DNA from 2 places in the Mechercharimyces mesophilus genome. Region 2 is predicted to be linked to the other one. Evidence: a T-box and tRNA genes for the amino acid it is inferred to sense, from the RefSeq annotation. Region 2 holds a T-box; the other holds one or more tRNA genes.
The links. The T-box of region 2 lies ahead of ileS (isoleucine--tRNA ligase). A T-box ahead of a tRNA ligase gene usually reads a tRNA of that ligase, here a tRNA-Ile.

Region 1 (7,610 bases), 110 kb from region 2:
CCGCTCCACGAGACACTCCAGAAATGGAACATCACTCTCCCGAAAATCCATTAACGGATCATACAACCCAAGATTGTCATAAAGTACTAGCTGTATGGGTAGAAGCCACGGGAGATTTCTGCTATAATGATAGTCAGAATTCTGATTAATGATGTAGATTTAAAGGGGGCGTTGGATGAAGAAGGGCCTCATGATTACGTTGGGTGTTGTTGCCTTGGTTTTGACTACTGTTGTTATCGCTGGGTATGCGATGAAGACGGATGTGGCCATTGCCATGAGTGATAAAGATAAAGATCTGAAATTGACTGTTCTTGGAGGGACGCTAGAAGAAGCGTTGGAGAACAATGGGTACGATGTAGAGAAGATGAAAGCCCAGTATAAGCCGAATATTTCTTGGGATGAACCCCTTAAAAAAGGCATGAAGATTTCGTTGACGTGTCAGTGTGAAGTGAAGCTTCGTGTCGGAGGGGAAGAACAAGATTCTGTAACCACTGCCGAACAGACAGTTGGGGGCTTATTAGAGGAAAAAGAGATCGAACTCGGCCCATGGGATGAAGTGAATCATCCGCTGGATAAAACCATTACCAATGGTTTAGAAGTAACAGTCGATCGTGTGGAGAAGAAAGTGAAGAAAGAAGTCGAAACGACTGATTTCAAGACAAAAGAAGAAAAAGATGACGAGCTTGCTAAAGGAAAAGAAAAGGTCGTTCAAGAAGGAAAACAAGGAAAGAAAATATATGAAGTTTCCATGGTTTATAAAAACAGTGAATTGGTCGAATCGAAGACTGAAAAGCGACTTGTCGATGAAATTGAGCCTGTAAATAAAGAAGTGCATATTGGTACCAAAGAAACGGTGGAGGTCGCTGCCGGTTCAGGTTCGATTGAAGGTCTGGAATATAGTAAAGTGATTAATGCGGAAGCCACAGCTTATACGCATACTGGGAATCCTACGGCGACAGGAACGATGCCGAAGGTTGGGACCATTGCGGTTGATCCAGATGTTATTCCGCTGGGCACCAAACTTTATATTCCAGGATATGGACATGGAGTTGCCGAAGACACAGGTGGTAGAATACAAGGCAATATTATTGACGTTTTCTTAGATAGCGAGCAAGAATGTCGCCAATGGGGACGTAAAAATCTCAAGGTCTATATCTTGGAATAGAGAAAAAGAGCTACAGCACTCATGCTGTAGCTTTTTTTACTCCTACTGTGTACACAAAAAAGATCGAACATTTCTTGAATCCTCTCGTTTACCATTGTAGAATGTCTGAACAAGCACTTTTTCATAGAATCTTTGTCGAAATGGCCTCTTTTCTTGTATACTGGTAACTAATGATGTTGATAGATGAGGTGTGTGACAATGCCGGGTCGAAATGAACCTTGTCCTTGTGGAAGTGGTAAAAAATACAAGAAGTGTTGTGAACGAGTCGTCACCTTGGAAACGGCAGAACGGGCACGTGAATCCCGGGAGGGGAATCATAAATCGAAATTATTAGACCATTTGTATGGATGGTATGAACAACAAAAAGAAAGCTTGAGTTCGGATGAGTATACCCTTCTTTTTAAACGAGCCTTTGGTCTTTCTCAGGATGAGCCAATACCTCAAAGTCTTTTTTTTACTTACCACTATTGGATGATATTTGATGCTCCTTGTTTTCAAGAAATGCGCCCAGTTGAATATTGGGCGAAAACGCTATCGGGATCATCGGCGCGGCAATGGGACAAACAACTCTTACAGCAGTTCTGTTCCGTTCGCCTGGATTATTATGAGGTACTGCAAGTGGAAGGGAACCGTATTCATTTTTATTCGCCACGTGAAAAGACACGCTACTCTGTTTACGCTTATAAACCTCTTCGTGAGAAGATGTTGGTCTTTGCTCGATTTTCCCGCTTGGGTAACCGGTATGAAATGATCGGCCCATATACATCGTTTACATCTGAGATGAAGGAGGAGATTCTCTTGTATCTACGAAAAAACGCTCAGAAACTTAGGGAATCTGAATCCGAATATTGGGAGAAGAACAGCTTGCATGTGCTAAGTTGGTCGATCCGTCGTGCGGAAGAAAGAGAGAAGGTTGAAAAGACCGTGAAGTCCACCGCCTTAACAAAAAAATCAGGGGATAGTCGCTTTTTGTTACCTACTCTTCCATTGGCCACGGAACCTGGTTTGTCGGAAGGGATTACGCAACAGCTAGAACATTTTTACGTTGATTATGTTTCTCACTTTCAGGAGAGAACACAAGCGCTGTATCAAGAAACATTAAAGGACCTCACAGAATATATCTCTACCTATTTCGGTGTTTCGTTCCATTGGACACAATTGACCCAACCTGTCCTCATTCATTTTTTAGGTGTTTGGTATCCAGATAAAGGTCATAAAAGTGTAGCAAGATCTAAGATATTCCTTAACACCTTAAAACATTTGTTTCGCTGGTTGGATCAAGCGAAAGTGGCTCCAGTGTACTCTTTTTTTCGGCAATGCTATTCTTCCTTGATTCGATCTCTTCCAGCCGCTTTTGAGGTAAAGAATTGGATGGTGACGGAGGAGGGAAGTGGGGCTATTGTTTCTACTGAGGAAAGTGCTGAATCCCTCTTTCCTATAGAAATCACCACTACAGGTGCGTTTGTCTCCCTAGAGGGAAGGATGTTCCCACTAAAGAGTAAGGCGATTCCACCAAGCTGTACCGGTATGCACTTTTGTATTCGAGGGAAGGTGGTTATGGAGGAAGAGGGTGTGGAATTGGTTTCGGTAACCAGAGTGTACCCACTTGAGCCCGATCCTCATACGGTTGAGGAACGAAACGAGAACCATTCCAATATGTAAATTTTTCTGCACGGTGATCCGGCTGATGGACTGGACCATGGTGAGATATACTATGGAAGCACTCAACTACAAGTCGAGGAGGCGCTTTCATTGCTCCGCTTTCTACAAAAGTTGACTCAAGGCATGGGTGACGATGATAAACAGGCCGGTCCGAAGAAGGGGAAGAACCGGAATTTGGAGGAGCTCATGAATGAATTTGGTGCAGAGTTTTTGCAGAAGGAAGAGCGGCAAGCAACAAAAGAGTCAGGCGAGAGTAAGGAGCAACTTGGAAAACAGTTAGAAGAGGAATTGGAAGAGCTGAACTGAGGTTGAGTGTGAAAGGGCTAATCGAAAAAGGCACCCACTGGGTGCCTCTCGATTAGTCCTGTTTTTATGGAAAAATCATGAACCCAGTAGCTAGCTACGAGTCCATGATTCATGCAAGCGTTTTACTCATTTTTATGTGCTCGATCCCTGCTTCCATAAAAGGTGCACCTGCCAGTGTATAGCCAGCGCGCTCATAAAATCCTTGGGCTCGAACCTGCGCATGTAACGCGATGTTTTGAGCTCGTTGTTCGCGGGCGAAGCTTTCCATGCGTTGCAGGAGTTTATGACCGATTCCTTCCTTGCGGTGCTCCTTGAGCACAGCAATTCGCTCTGCTTTGGCAGTATGATTGTTTAGAAAGCGGACACGACTGGTTGCAACGGGTTTTCCATTAATCAATGCGAGAAAGTGGGTAGACTCTTCTTCATGCTGATCGATTTCATCCTCTGCTGGAACATGTTGCTCCTCAACGAAAATCGTCTGTCGAATCTGGAAGGCCTGCTGGATCTGTTGTGGTGTTTGTGCGGTTACAATTAGTACATCCAATGGATTCCATTCTCCTTTATTGGTCACCAGTTAAAAGAAAGCTTTGATAGAGTGACCATGACTGATTTTCTAATTGATAAAGCAGGTGAAACCGGTCTACTTGGGTCTCGATATTGATGTCTGTCATACGTAAACTTCCATAAACATCAAGCAACTCATCTTCAGGAAGTTTTTGTCCAATGGTGATATGAGGAATAAAGGCATGTGTCTCTGGAAGGTCAAGGGGACCAGAATTTATTTTTTGATGTAGTTCCCCCAATTTTGTTCCATCTCCCAAAGCTAAGTATAGGGTGGGGCTGTTTGGATGGAAAGTGCCAATTTTGCTGAAGTGGATCGTGAAGGGGGAAGCTTGTTTGGAAACTCCCTCTAAGTGATGAACCACTCTTTCGATCTCTTGCTCCTCTTCTCTTTCCAGTGAAAATGCTTCTTTGAGTGTAATATGGGGTGGGATGAGCCCGTAGTGAGGGTCATATCGTTTTCGATAGGAGTTTGCGACGTCTTGCACCTTTTTTTCAGGAAAGATGGCCACTCCGTAAATCATGTTACCGCCTCCTCAATCTGTCAACAAAATAAGATCCCTTGTAGGAGCAAGTTTTGCATAGAAGCTCACATTATTATGCCCCGCAAGAGTGAAATAAAGGCCTTTGGAAGAAATTATAGCAAAAAAAAGCCCCCTTTGCGAGGGATGTGGGCAACAGAAAAGGAGCAGCTTATGGGCTGCTCATTATTCGAGGAGGGAACATCTGTCCAATGGCAGGTTCAGATGGTCTTGCAGTAACAAACGATATCCTCGTTTGTTACTGCATAGTATGCGATTGTATTGGTGCCCGTATCCGCACTTTTGCAAAATGTACGATGTCCCAGTTTTCGGTGCTCTGATGACATTCGAAAAAAATATAAAAAAACCCTTGCATGATCCAAATGGATGTAGTATAGTATTAATTGTCGCTGGCAAACAGCACTCACGAAAACGAACAAATCATAGTAATGACGCGGGGTAGAGCAGTTGGTAGCTCGTCGGGCTCATAACCCGGAGGTCGCAGGTTCAAGTCCTGCCCCCGCAACCAATACTTAACTCACATGGAGCTGTGGTGTAGGGGTCAACATGCCTGCCTGTCACGCAGGAGATCGCGGGTTCGAATCCCGTCAGCTCCGCCATTTTTTTTGGGCCTATAGCTCAGTTGGTAGAGCAGTCGGCTCATAACCGATAGGTCACAGGTTCGAGTCCTGTTGGGCCCACCAGTCGATGTCTTTTACCGATAAAGTAGGGGCAGTTAGCTCAGGGGGAGAGCGCTTCCTTGACACGGAAGAGGTCGTTGGTTCGATTCCAATACTGCCCACCAGCAGAAGAGCACCCAGAGGGGTGTTTTTGTTTTTTTTAGTAAATCCTCATGTATGTTTTATGCTCCCTTCATATTATAGAGTTAAGATAAGTTTACAATGCCGATGGTCTGGGGGTAATACCAAAAATGGAGCGCTTGGTTACCTGGATTCAAGATTATGATGATCGCTTGATCTCGCTGGTTAATTGCCAGTGGAAATGTCGCCCTTTTGATTGGTGGATGCCACGGATTACCCATGCGGGTGATGCCAGTGTGACTATACTGTTTTTACTAGCATGGTGGTTTTTAACCCCTTTCTCCGAGATCGCAATTGAAGGGCTATTGGCATTGGGAACAAGCCACCTGTTGGTGCGGTTGATTAAGGCGGTTCTTCCGCGCTTGCGTCCCTATTTGCACTTGACGCAGTTGCACACTTTTCCTAATCCACTTTCGGACTATTCTTTTCCTTCTGGTCATACCACGGCTGTTTTTTCGATTGCGGGTGTCTTTTTCTTTCATGCACCCTTGCTGTCACTTCCTCTACTGATACTTGCGGCCATGGTAGGTTTTTCACGCATGTATCTTGGCTTGCATTACCCCACCGATGTGATGATTGGTGCCTTTATCGGTTGGCTCTTTGCTTGGGGAACCATGATGCTTTTCCACTAGATTTGTCCTGTTCTCTGTGCTTCTAGGCTCAAATGTGATGTCCGCCAATCTTGTTCGAGCGGTCTTTGAAGATACTGGCATCGAGCAGGGAATGAGCATACAGGACACTGGTTTTTCCGTACTTTTCTTGAATCGTATCGACGGCTGTTGCAAGCCGTCGATTTTTTTCTGTTGTACCGAATAAATCTAACTGAATTCCATCGCTGGTATCTTGCAAGTTAGAGAGCGTGAGTCCGATCAAACGAATGGGCTGGTTTCTCCAGTGCCGGCGAAAAAGTGTCTCAGCTGCTTGATAAATGATCAGGCCAATATTGGTGGTCTCGTTTAGACTGAGGCTCCGTTGAATGGATTGAAAATCGGTGCTTCTGAGGACAAGAGAAACCGTGCGTCCCAGTGAATTGGCTAAGCGTGCTCGTCTCCCGATTTCATCCGCTAGTTCACGAAGGACGAGCAGCAGGTCTTCTTCCTCTGTATAATCGTAGGGAAGGGTGAATTGGTGTCCGATGGATTTTGCTCCTTCTAGCGAGAAGGGGTCCACTGGACTGGGATCGATTCCGTGGGCCGATTGGTGTAGAGCGCGACCGATGATACCAAAACGACGCTTTAATCGTTGGGGATCGGTTTGTGCAAGGTCTCCAATGGTGCGAATGCCCATTTTGTGAAAGTGACTCTCCATGCGTTTGCCCACTCCAAAGAGTTCTTTGATGGATAGTGGCCAAATCCTTTGTGGGACATCTTCTAAAGTGAGTTTGGTCAACCCGTCTGGTTTGTCCATCTCAGCAGCCATCTTTGCCAGTAATTTATTGGGGCCAATTCCGATCGAGCAAGGGATGCCCATTTCCTCTGCAATACGTTGCTTGATTTTTTGTGCCACCTGCTGACTCTCTCCCATGAGTTTTTCGCACCCGGTTAGTTCGACGAAGGCTTCATCGATCGAAAAAGGCTCTACAAGCGGAGAAAATTGTTGCAAAATCTGCAAAATGCGCGTGGAAACTTGTAGATAGGTTCCCATGTGTGGGGGGACGAGCCGAGCGGATGGGCAGAGAGCTTTGGCCTCGTGGACAGGCATGGCGGTTTTGACACCGAATTTCTTGGCTTCATAAGAGGCGGCAAGGACAATCCCATGCCGTTTCAAAGGGTCCCCACAGACGATAATAGGCTGTTGGCGGTATGAAGGGTAAAGTGTCTGTTCGACACTGGCATAAAAGGCATTCATATCAGCCAATAAGATGGTTCGTTCGGACTGACTCATCACGATTCCCTCCATCAGGAACGTTTGTTCTTGTTCTTATTATACGGCCTGCTGAGCAGGAATCAACAGGAGATATTTTCAAGAAGAAAAAGGTTGAACGCGGCCGTTGAATAAGGTGGCCTTTGCTTGATAGGATTTCGCTAAAAATCGGCACAATTCATTGGCTTTCCCTTTATCGCCGAACGTGGAGGCGGGAGGAAGGAAAAGCTGAATAGAAGAAAGGGTTTTCTCTAGAGAGCTGCTTCGTTCGATCCCGATCATCAAGGAGTGATAGCGAGAAGAATCTATCCCTTTTAAATAGAGCCAATCTTGAGGGTATTTTGGATGAGGGTGGATCGTGTAAGGAAAAGCAGCTTTTGCGTAAGACCAACTTAATTGTTCACCCGTGCGTGTGGTGAGGTGTTGGTATTCTTCCAGTTTTGTACGAAGGTCGCTTATTGAAAGTTCGCTATTTAAGTGAATAACAGCGCGGTTAGTCATCGGAATCCCCTCTTTCGATTGAAAATAACAGACTATTCTCATCATACCATGAGAAGGGAGGGCCCGAAAGGGAATGAATACAAAACATCCAGCAATGACAATTCTCTTGATAGAGTTAGAATGAATAGGAGTTCACTTCTTTGTGATCATGTTGCTACAGATCGGAAAAAGGGCGGAGAATGGGAGGGAAGGGAAGGAAAAAAGCATAGA
Region 2 (7,610 bases):
AACACCGTCACGATAATTGCCTTCCACCCGCTCAGCAGGAACGCTCTCCCATTCATCTCCTACTGCATACTGAAGGGTAACTTCTTTGATACTGATATTGTCTTGCGCTGATAGGGCCAACGGGAGGGCCATTCCTTGGTAGCTAGATGCAGGAGCCTCGTGTTGATAAGTTGGCTCTTCTGTATCCTCGCCTTCTTTTAATACTTGACCTTCTACACGTCCTAGTCCTGTCGTCACAGCGGAGACCGCATCATACGCATTGACTAGACCCGAGCCATAGCCGTTGTTGGGTGACTCAGGGAAAGTCGCATCTGTTAGCGGGATAGCCGTCTCCATCAAGATTTGTTCAATTTCATCCACCGTAAGCGAGGCATCCGCCTGCTTCATCAACGCCACCACCGCAGACACGTGCGGTCCGGCCATGGAGGTGCCATTCCAGCCACCTTCATAACCGCTACCCGGAACGGTGGAACGAATATTCACACCTGGAGCAGAGATGTCTGGTTTAATTTCATCGTATGGGGATGGACCTTGCAAGGAGAACCCTGCCAATTGATCATTGATATCCGTGGCCCCTGTAGCAAACGACTCCGGATAGTTAGACGGTGTCGCTACCGAGCCCGGTCCACCTGGATTTGTCAACGTTGTATTGCCTGCGGAGAATTCAGGGAATATGTCAGCTGCCCGCCAGTTTTGTACCATGGGGCGGTACCACTCGTCCATTCCCGGTCCGCCACCCCATGAATTGTTAACCACATCGGGGGCCTTTTCAGGATGTGGATTGCCTTCCGCATCTTTCGGTGCCAAAATCCACTCTCCCGCTTCCAAGAGGTCGACGTCGGTTCCACCAGCTGCGGTAAAAGCTTTAACTGCGATCCATTTTGCACCCGGGGCCACTCCCACTTGGTTGGATCCATCTTCTTCTACACCCACCATGGTGCCCATCGTATGCGTACCATGTGCTAGGTCATCATAAGGTACCGCTTCTTCAGCAACCGCGTCAAACCAGTTCGCTTCATGGTCCACTTCGCCTGTTGCTGCATTAAAACCACGGTATTGATTCTGTAGCCCGGGATGATCCCACTGTACACCCGTATCAATATTGGCGACCACGATGCCTGTCCCATCGATTCCCATATCCCATACTGCTGGAGCACCAATGTGGTCGATGTTCCACTCAATGGATTGGGTTTCAGCATCACCCGGAACATTACGAGGTGCCTTATCTGCTTTCTTCGCACCTTCTGAAGCAACTTGTTGCGTGGGTTGAAGTTGCCGCGTTTCATTGGGTAACACCTTGTCCACTGCTGCAAATGCAGCAACCTCTTCCATTACTTCTTTCGTTCCTGTTATCGCCAAAGCATTGACGATATAGAATGATTCGATATCTTTAACTTTTCCGTCTTTTTTCTGCTGGCCAAGCCATGCTTTCAGTTCGTGTTGCGTTTCAATCGAGGTCGAGCGGAGTGCAGACACTACCGCCGAACGTTTCATCAATTCCGTCTTAGACGGACTCGCATTCTCTTTTTTAGCTAGCTCTTCTGCTTGTTGAGCCGCTTCCTTGGTATCTGCTTGTTCTTTTAGTTTCACTAAAAAGGTAAGCTCTTCTTCCTCTTTAAACTGTTCTAGTAAGCGATCGCTTACTTTCTCTCCTACAGTATCAGCGGAGCGACCTAGCTTGGACACATGATCCTTCAACTCTCCTGTATCCACCGGCTGAGCGAAGGCAGCCCCCGGAACCATTAACGTCATCACCAAAGCGACAACCATGAACCAGGATAGTGACCGCACCATCATCCTCTTTCTTCTGAGCAAATGCTCATCCCCTCTCCCCTAGATAGCTAGAACGTTCTTTTTTCTTTCACACTTTATCTGCGATGCTATTTCCTGATGTTGTCTCCATTTTATCTCAACCGTATAATATTGTCATTAATTTTTTTATATTTTGAATTATATATAAAGAGAAATGATTTCGGAGTTAGACTAATAAAACTATATTTTACTGTGAAAGAGCGTTGGAAAAAAGAAGAAAGATCCCTCATAATAAAATGACTATCAGCGGTTAAAATCTTTCGGTAGTCCAACTATATTATTATATTAAAGTACTATAGGGAGGATCACTTTAAGTGAATATGACTAAGTATTATAAAAATAACTATTCATATTCTCAAAGGAAGACTGATGAAATCGACTTCCTCTAGCCATTTCAGCTTTTACTTCAATTCCGTTACCTGACCAACAGGCTGAATAGGATAACCCCTTTTCGGGTTTCCTTATAGGCTCCATTCCAGAAAAAAAAGAGGGGGAATCCCCCTCCTTTCCAATCACTATCTGCTATATACAATCTCCTCACACTTCTCTTTCAAGAAGACCTTTTGATTCTTACCATTACTCCAGCTCTGCCACTGCCTCGACACAGCGATGGCACAGGGTAGGATGGGTTTCGTCCTCGCCAACGGTAGGTGAGATCACCCAGCACCGTTCACATTTCTCTCCTGTGGCAGGTTGAACACGTACCACCAGTTCCTCGTTCTCTGTACCGCTTTCTTTCGCAGAATGAACGGTTACCGCAGAGGTGATAAAGAGTTGTGTTAGGTCACCCATTTGCGTGAACAATGTTTCTTGTCCAACTGTTGGATATAGATGAACAGCCGCACCCAACGAATTCCCAATTGTTTTCTCCGCGCGCGCCTCTTCAAGGGCTTTTAAAACGGTACTACGCACATCAAGGAATTCGTCCCAGCGTTCTTCTAAAGCCGTATCCTGTGTGGATTCGCTCTGTGGCCAATCGGACAGATGCACACTCTCCTCATCTACTCCTTCGATGTGTTGCCATACTTCATCCGCTGTGTGAGGCAAGATGGGGGCCAAGATTTGGCTGAGTACGACAACCGTATCGTACAACACGGTTTGTGCGGAACGACGCACCTGATCCGCTTGGGGCAAGGTGTAGAGTCGATCTTTTAGGATATCCAAGTAAAACTGACTCAAGAAAACCACACAGTGCTTATGAATTTGACTATAAACTTGGTGGAACTCGTAGCGATCATACGCCTCTTCTACCTCTTTGACCAACCGGCTCAACTTGATTTGGGCATAACGGTCGATTTCCTCTAACTGGTCAGAGTCCACACGATCTACCGCTGGATTAAAGTCTGCCAGGTTCCCTAGTAGGAAGCGGAACGTATTACGGATTTTGCGGTATGCTTCGGCAATTTGCTTTAAGATATTATCCGACACACGTACATCTGCTTGATAATCAACAGAGGATACCCACAAGCGTAAGATGTCCGCTCCGTACTGGTTCATCACCTTTTGTGGATCAATGGTATTCCCGAGGGATTTGGACTGTTTGCGTCCTTCTCCATCCAAGGTAAAACCATGGCTGACAATTTGTTTATAAGGTGCTTTGCCCGTCGTCGCAACCGCAGTCGAAAGAGATGAGTTAAACCAGCCACGATATTGGTCTGACCCTTCCAAATAAAGGTCAGCCGGACGACATAGCTCTTCACGTCGCTCTAAAACCGCTGCGTGACTGCTCCCTGAGTCAAACCAGACATCCATCGTATCTGTCTCTTTCACGAAGTGGGTGCCACCACACGCTTCACACTTCGCCCCTGCAGGTAATAACTCACTCACATCCTTGGCAAACCAACTAGAAGAACCCTCTTGAGCGAACAGTTCTGCTACGTGATCAATCGAAGCTTCTGTAATATGAGGCTCTCGACAGGAATCACAGTAGAAAATAGGGAGAGGAACACCCCAAATCCGTTGCCTGGAGATACACCAGTCACCACGGTCGCGAATCATATTGGCAAGACGCACTTCTCCCCATGCCGGTTTCCAATCGACCTCTTTGATTTCCGCTAACATCTTTTCGCGGAAACCATCAATGGAAGCAAACCACTGTTCGGTCGCACGGAAGATTATCGGCTTTTTTGTTCGCCAATCGTGGGGATATTGATGCGTAATAAACCCGAGGTGAAGGAGCGAACCTACTTCTTCTAATTTTTGGGTGACAGCTTTGTTTCCGTCCTCATAAAACATCCCGGCAAAACCAGGTGCTTGCTCAGTAAATACGCCCTTTTCATTAACGGGACACAAAATTTCCAAGCCATGTTGCTGTCCGAGAGCAAAGTCATCTTCTCCGTGTCCAGGCGCCGTATGCACACAACCCGTTCCCGCTTCCAACGTCACATGCTCCCCTAGCAGGAGTGGACTGGGTCGATCATAGAAAGGATGACGGCAAATGACCCCCTCCAGTTCCGCTCCTTTATAAGTAGCAAGCTCCTGCCAAGAGGATTCCTCTATTTTTTCCATGACGCCTTCTACAAGCTCTTTGGCTAGTACCAGCTTGCGTCCACTTACCTCTACGAGGCTATACTCAATGTCCGCATGCAACGCAATCGCCATGTTGGCAGGAATCGTCCAAGGAGTGGTCGTCCAGATTACGACTTCACTGTCTTGTGGCAACTTGCCTAGCCCCTCCGCTACGGGGAAGGAAACATAAATCGACGGTGAACGCTTATCTTGGTATTCAATTTCTGCCTCGGCCAACGCCGTCTCCGATGTAGGAGACCAATAAACTGTTTTTAGTCCACGGTAGATGTGATTCTTTTTCACCATCTGACCAAAGAGACGAATCTGTTCTGCTTCATACTCTGGCTGCAGGGTTACGTAAGAATAAGACGGATCATCACTTATACCCATGCGCCGAAACTGTGCTTTCTGTTTTTCTACAAAGGAGAGCGCATATTCCTTACACATTTCACGGAATTCAACAGGATCTAGTTCTTTACGCTTTACCTTCTTCTTTTTAATCATCGCATTTTCAATCGGCATGCCATGCGTATCCCAGCCGGTCACGTAGGGAGCACGAAAACCTGCCATTGATTTGTAGCGGACAATAAAATCCTTCAGTGTCTTATTGAGTGCATGACCAATATGAAGGTCTCCATTGGCATAGGGTGGACCGTCATGCAGAATAAACGACGGTTTCCCTTCATTTTTCTTTTGTCGAGCCTGGTAAATATCCATTTCTTCCCACTGCGCTTGCATTTCCGGTTCCCGGTTCGGCAGATTGCCTCGCATCGCAAATGATGTTTGGGGGAGATTTAATGTTTGCTTATAATCCATTTTCCTTCATCCTTTCGGTCAGGATTTCCCATCCTTCTTATAAACAAAAAAACCCTCAACATCCCCCTAAGGGACGAGAAGGTTCCCGCGGTACCACCCTATTTCACCCAACCCTTCGGCAAGCCAAACGGATTGGATCCACTTCACATTCGTAACGAGAATGATTCGGTCTACCCTACGACCCTAGTGGTGTTCAGGTGACAGCTCCTGGGTGATCTTCAATAGAAGGTTTCCGGTTAGGCTTCCACCGTCCCTAACTCGCTGCCATCGGAAGTCTCCTCCATTTACTCTCCCGTTCCATGCTTGTCCCACATATTAATACATGGCTTTTTTCTTCAGTTTGCGCGACGTCCGTCTCAGTTCACGGCGCGGCTCTTCCTCTTCCATGTATCCTTGTTCCATGTAGCCCTGTTCTTGCTCCATGCCTGTACCATACTCATCGGTACCATCATGATAGGCATCTTCGGCGTATTCATCGTGGTAAGCGTCTTGATAAGTATCTTGGTAACCTTCTTGCTCTTCATATCCGTTGTAAGGATCACTTTCCTCAGCAGGTTGTTCCAAGAGTCTCGTATTAGGATCCCCCAATGACTCCAGTTGCTGTCCTTGTTCATCCAAACCTTCTTCCAGATCATCAAGAGACTCCCAATCCGTGTTATCCAGGATATCTAAGTGAGACTGCACCAATGTACGGAAACGAGCACGATAGACTGTTGCTTTCTGACGTAGATCCAAGAGTTCGCTATGAATGGCACGTGCTTTTTGCAATGCTTCATTGATAATACGGTCTGCGTTTTTCTCCGCTTCTTGCACAATCAACTCTGCTTCTTTCTTCGCATTCAGACGAACCTCTTCGGCTACTTCTTGTGCTACGCGAATCGATTTGTGGATGCTTTGCTCCATCGATGCCAATACACTCTCCGACTGATGATGTTGCGGAGCCGGTGGTTGTGGTTTTGGTTCTGGTGGTGCTTGAAAGCGAGCTGTTGTTTTTGGTGGTGCCATTGGCGCTTGTGGTTGTTGCTCCAATGTGCGCTCCAAATCCTCCTGCAGATCTTCTACTTGTTGTTCCAATTGTTGCTTCTCGCGTACGAGAAATTCAAAGTCCTTGATAATTAGATCAAGAAAATCGTTCACTTCATCCACATCATATCCACGGAATGAACGTTTAAACTCTTTTTGATGTATATCCATTGGCGTTAATGCCATTCTCCGCACCTCCTAAATATAGACACTGTCTTTCCTATTCGACAATGGTACCAAAAATCCTTCTTGGATGCCACTACACCTTTGTGAAGTTCACACCTCTTGGGGGAATCGGGACTTCATACCATTCCTCACCCGCAGGGCATCTTCGCTAAAAACACGCTCAGCAAATCTAGTCGCAAACATTCGACTTGCTCTCTCGTTACCCCTTGCATGCATCAAAAGGCCTGTCCTAAATCATAACGCTAGATATAGCGATAAAGGTTCACCCATTGTCGTCCTTTCTTTGACACTCCACCAATCGCTCCCACCTTCAGCCGTCCATAACCTCGAAGCGAAATCATATCACTTGGTTCGACTGCAAACGACGGTTCCTCAATATCCGTCCAATTAACTCGACATTTTTTGCTCTGAATCAACAGAGCCGCTTTGCTTCGGGAGAGCGAATACCCTTCTGCAACAATACGATCCACGCGCAACGATGCCACCGTTGCTTGGATCTCCTTTATCTTGGGAAGCGCGACCCGGTATTCTTCGCGCGAGATGAGCTTCAAAGAGATATGCTGGGATCCTATCTGCGTCCACATGGAACGAAGGTAGTCCATCATCTCCATCGTCACAATAATGTGTGTATGATAAGTGCTAGTCGTAATATCCCCTATCTGCTCCCTTTTAATCCCTAATCCTAGTAAGGAACCCAGTACATCTTTGTGCTGCCAGCCCATGTTTCCGCTTCTCGCCTCTACCTGAAGATAAGAGAGGCCAAAGTCACTCTCGTCCGGAAAAGCATAGTCAGGAAGAATAAGTGCTCGCGCACGTTCCGCTCCTTCATAGCCACCATCCAGCTTCAATTGTACATCCGAATTCTGATTAACCAGCGTCTCCAAGATGTACTGCTGTCGCGGATCTAGGAAGGGGGTAAGATTCCACTGATGCCGTGTATAGGTACGTTCGATCCAATCCTCACAGCGCTTGACAAAGGGATGTTCGCTAGCACGAAAATGGCAATAACGAGACGGGTTCACGATATCACAACCCACCTGCTACCAGCTGTAAAATGGTAATTAGCCCTTGCCCAGCAAACTGTAAGGCTAAAATTGCCACTATCGGGGATATGTCAATCATCCCTATCGGTGGGATAAAACGACGGAATAAGCCTAAGTAAGGTTCTGCAATGCGCCCCAGCGCTTGCCCCAGTGCCGAATCCCTGGCTTGAGGAAACCAAGATAATAAAATGTACCCGATTAATATATATGAATAAGCCCTAA

Region 1: it encodes a tRNA-Ile, which carries the amino acid that the T-box ahead of ileS (isoleucine--tRNA ligase) is inferred to sense. The anticodon was not compared.

What each region holds. Positions count from the first base shown of each region.
Region 1 is NZ_JCBAPH010000001.1:513,979-521,588, forward strand. It holds gene AC6RGY_RS02690 (VanW family protein) at 1-149, shown strand, start outside; gene AC6RGY_RS02695 (3D domain-containing protein) at 176-1,165, shown strand; gene AC6RGY_RS02700 (YecA family protein) at 1,364-2,827, shown strand; gene AC6RGY_RS02705 (hypothetical protein) at 2,918-3,133, shown strand; gene AC6RGY_RS02710 (GNAT family N-acetyltransferase) at 3,243-3,677, opposite strand; gene AC6RGY_RS02715 (2'-5' RNA ligase family protein) at 3,694-4,218, opposite strand; tRNA gene AC6RGY_RS02720 (tRNA-Met) at 4,669-4,744, shown strand; tRNA gene AC6RGY_RS02725 (tRNA-Asp) at 4,760-4,835, shown strand; tRNA gene AC6RGY_RS02730 (tRNA-Ile) at 4,844-4,919, shown strand; tRNA gene AC6RGY_RS02735 (tRNA-Val) at 4,946-5,020, shown strand; gene AC6RGY_RS02740 (phosphatase PAP2 family protein) at 5,147-5,668, shown strand; gene dinB (DNA polymerase IV) at 5,697-6,920, opposite strand; gene AC6RGY_RS02750 (DUF1885 family protein) at 6,999-7,400, opposite strand.
Region 2 is NZ_JCBAPH010000001.1:625,708-633,317, reverse strand. It holds gene AC6RGY_RS03365 (S8 family serine peptidase) at 1-1,794, opposite strand, end outside; gene ileS (isoleucine--tRNA ligase) at 2,389-5,136, opposite strand; T-box leader at 5,203-5,445, opposite strand; partial or broken gene AC6RGY_RS03355 (DivIVA domain-containing protein) at 5,758-6,345, opposite strand; gene AC6RGY_RS03350 (YlmH family RNA-binding protein) at 6,588-7,367, opposite strand; gene AC6RGY_RS03345 (YggT family protein) at 7,372-7,610, opposite strand, start outside.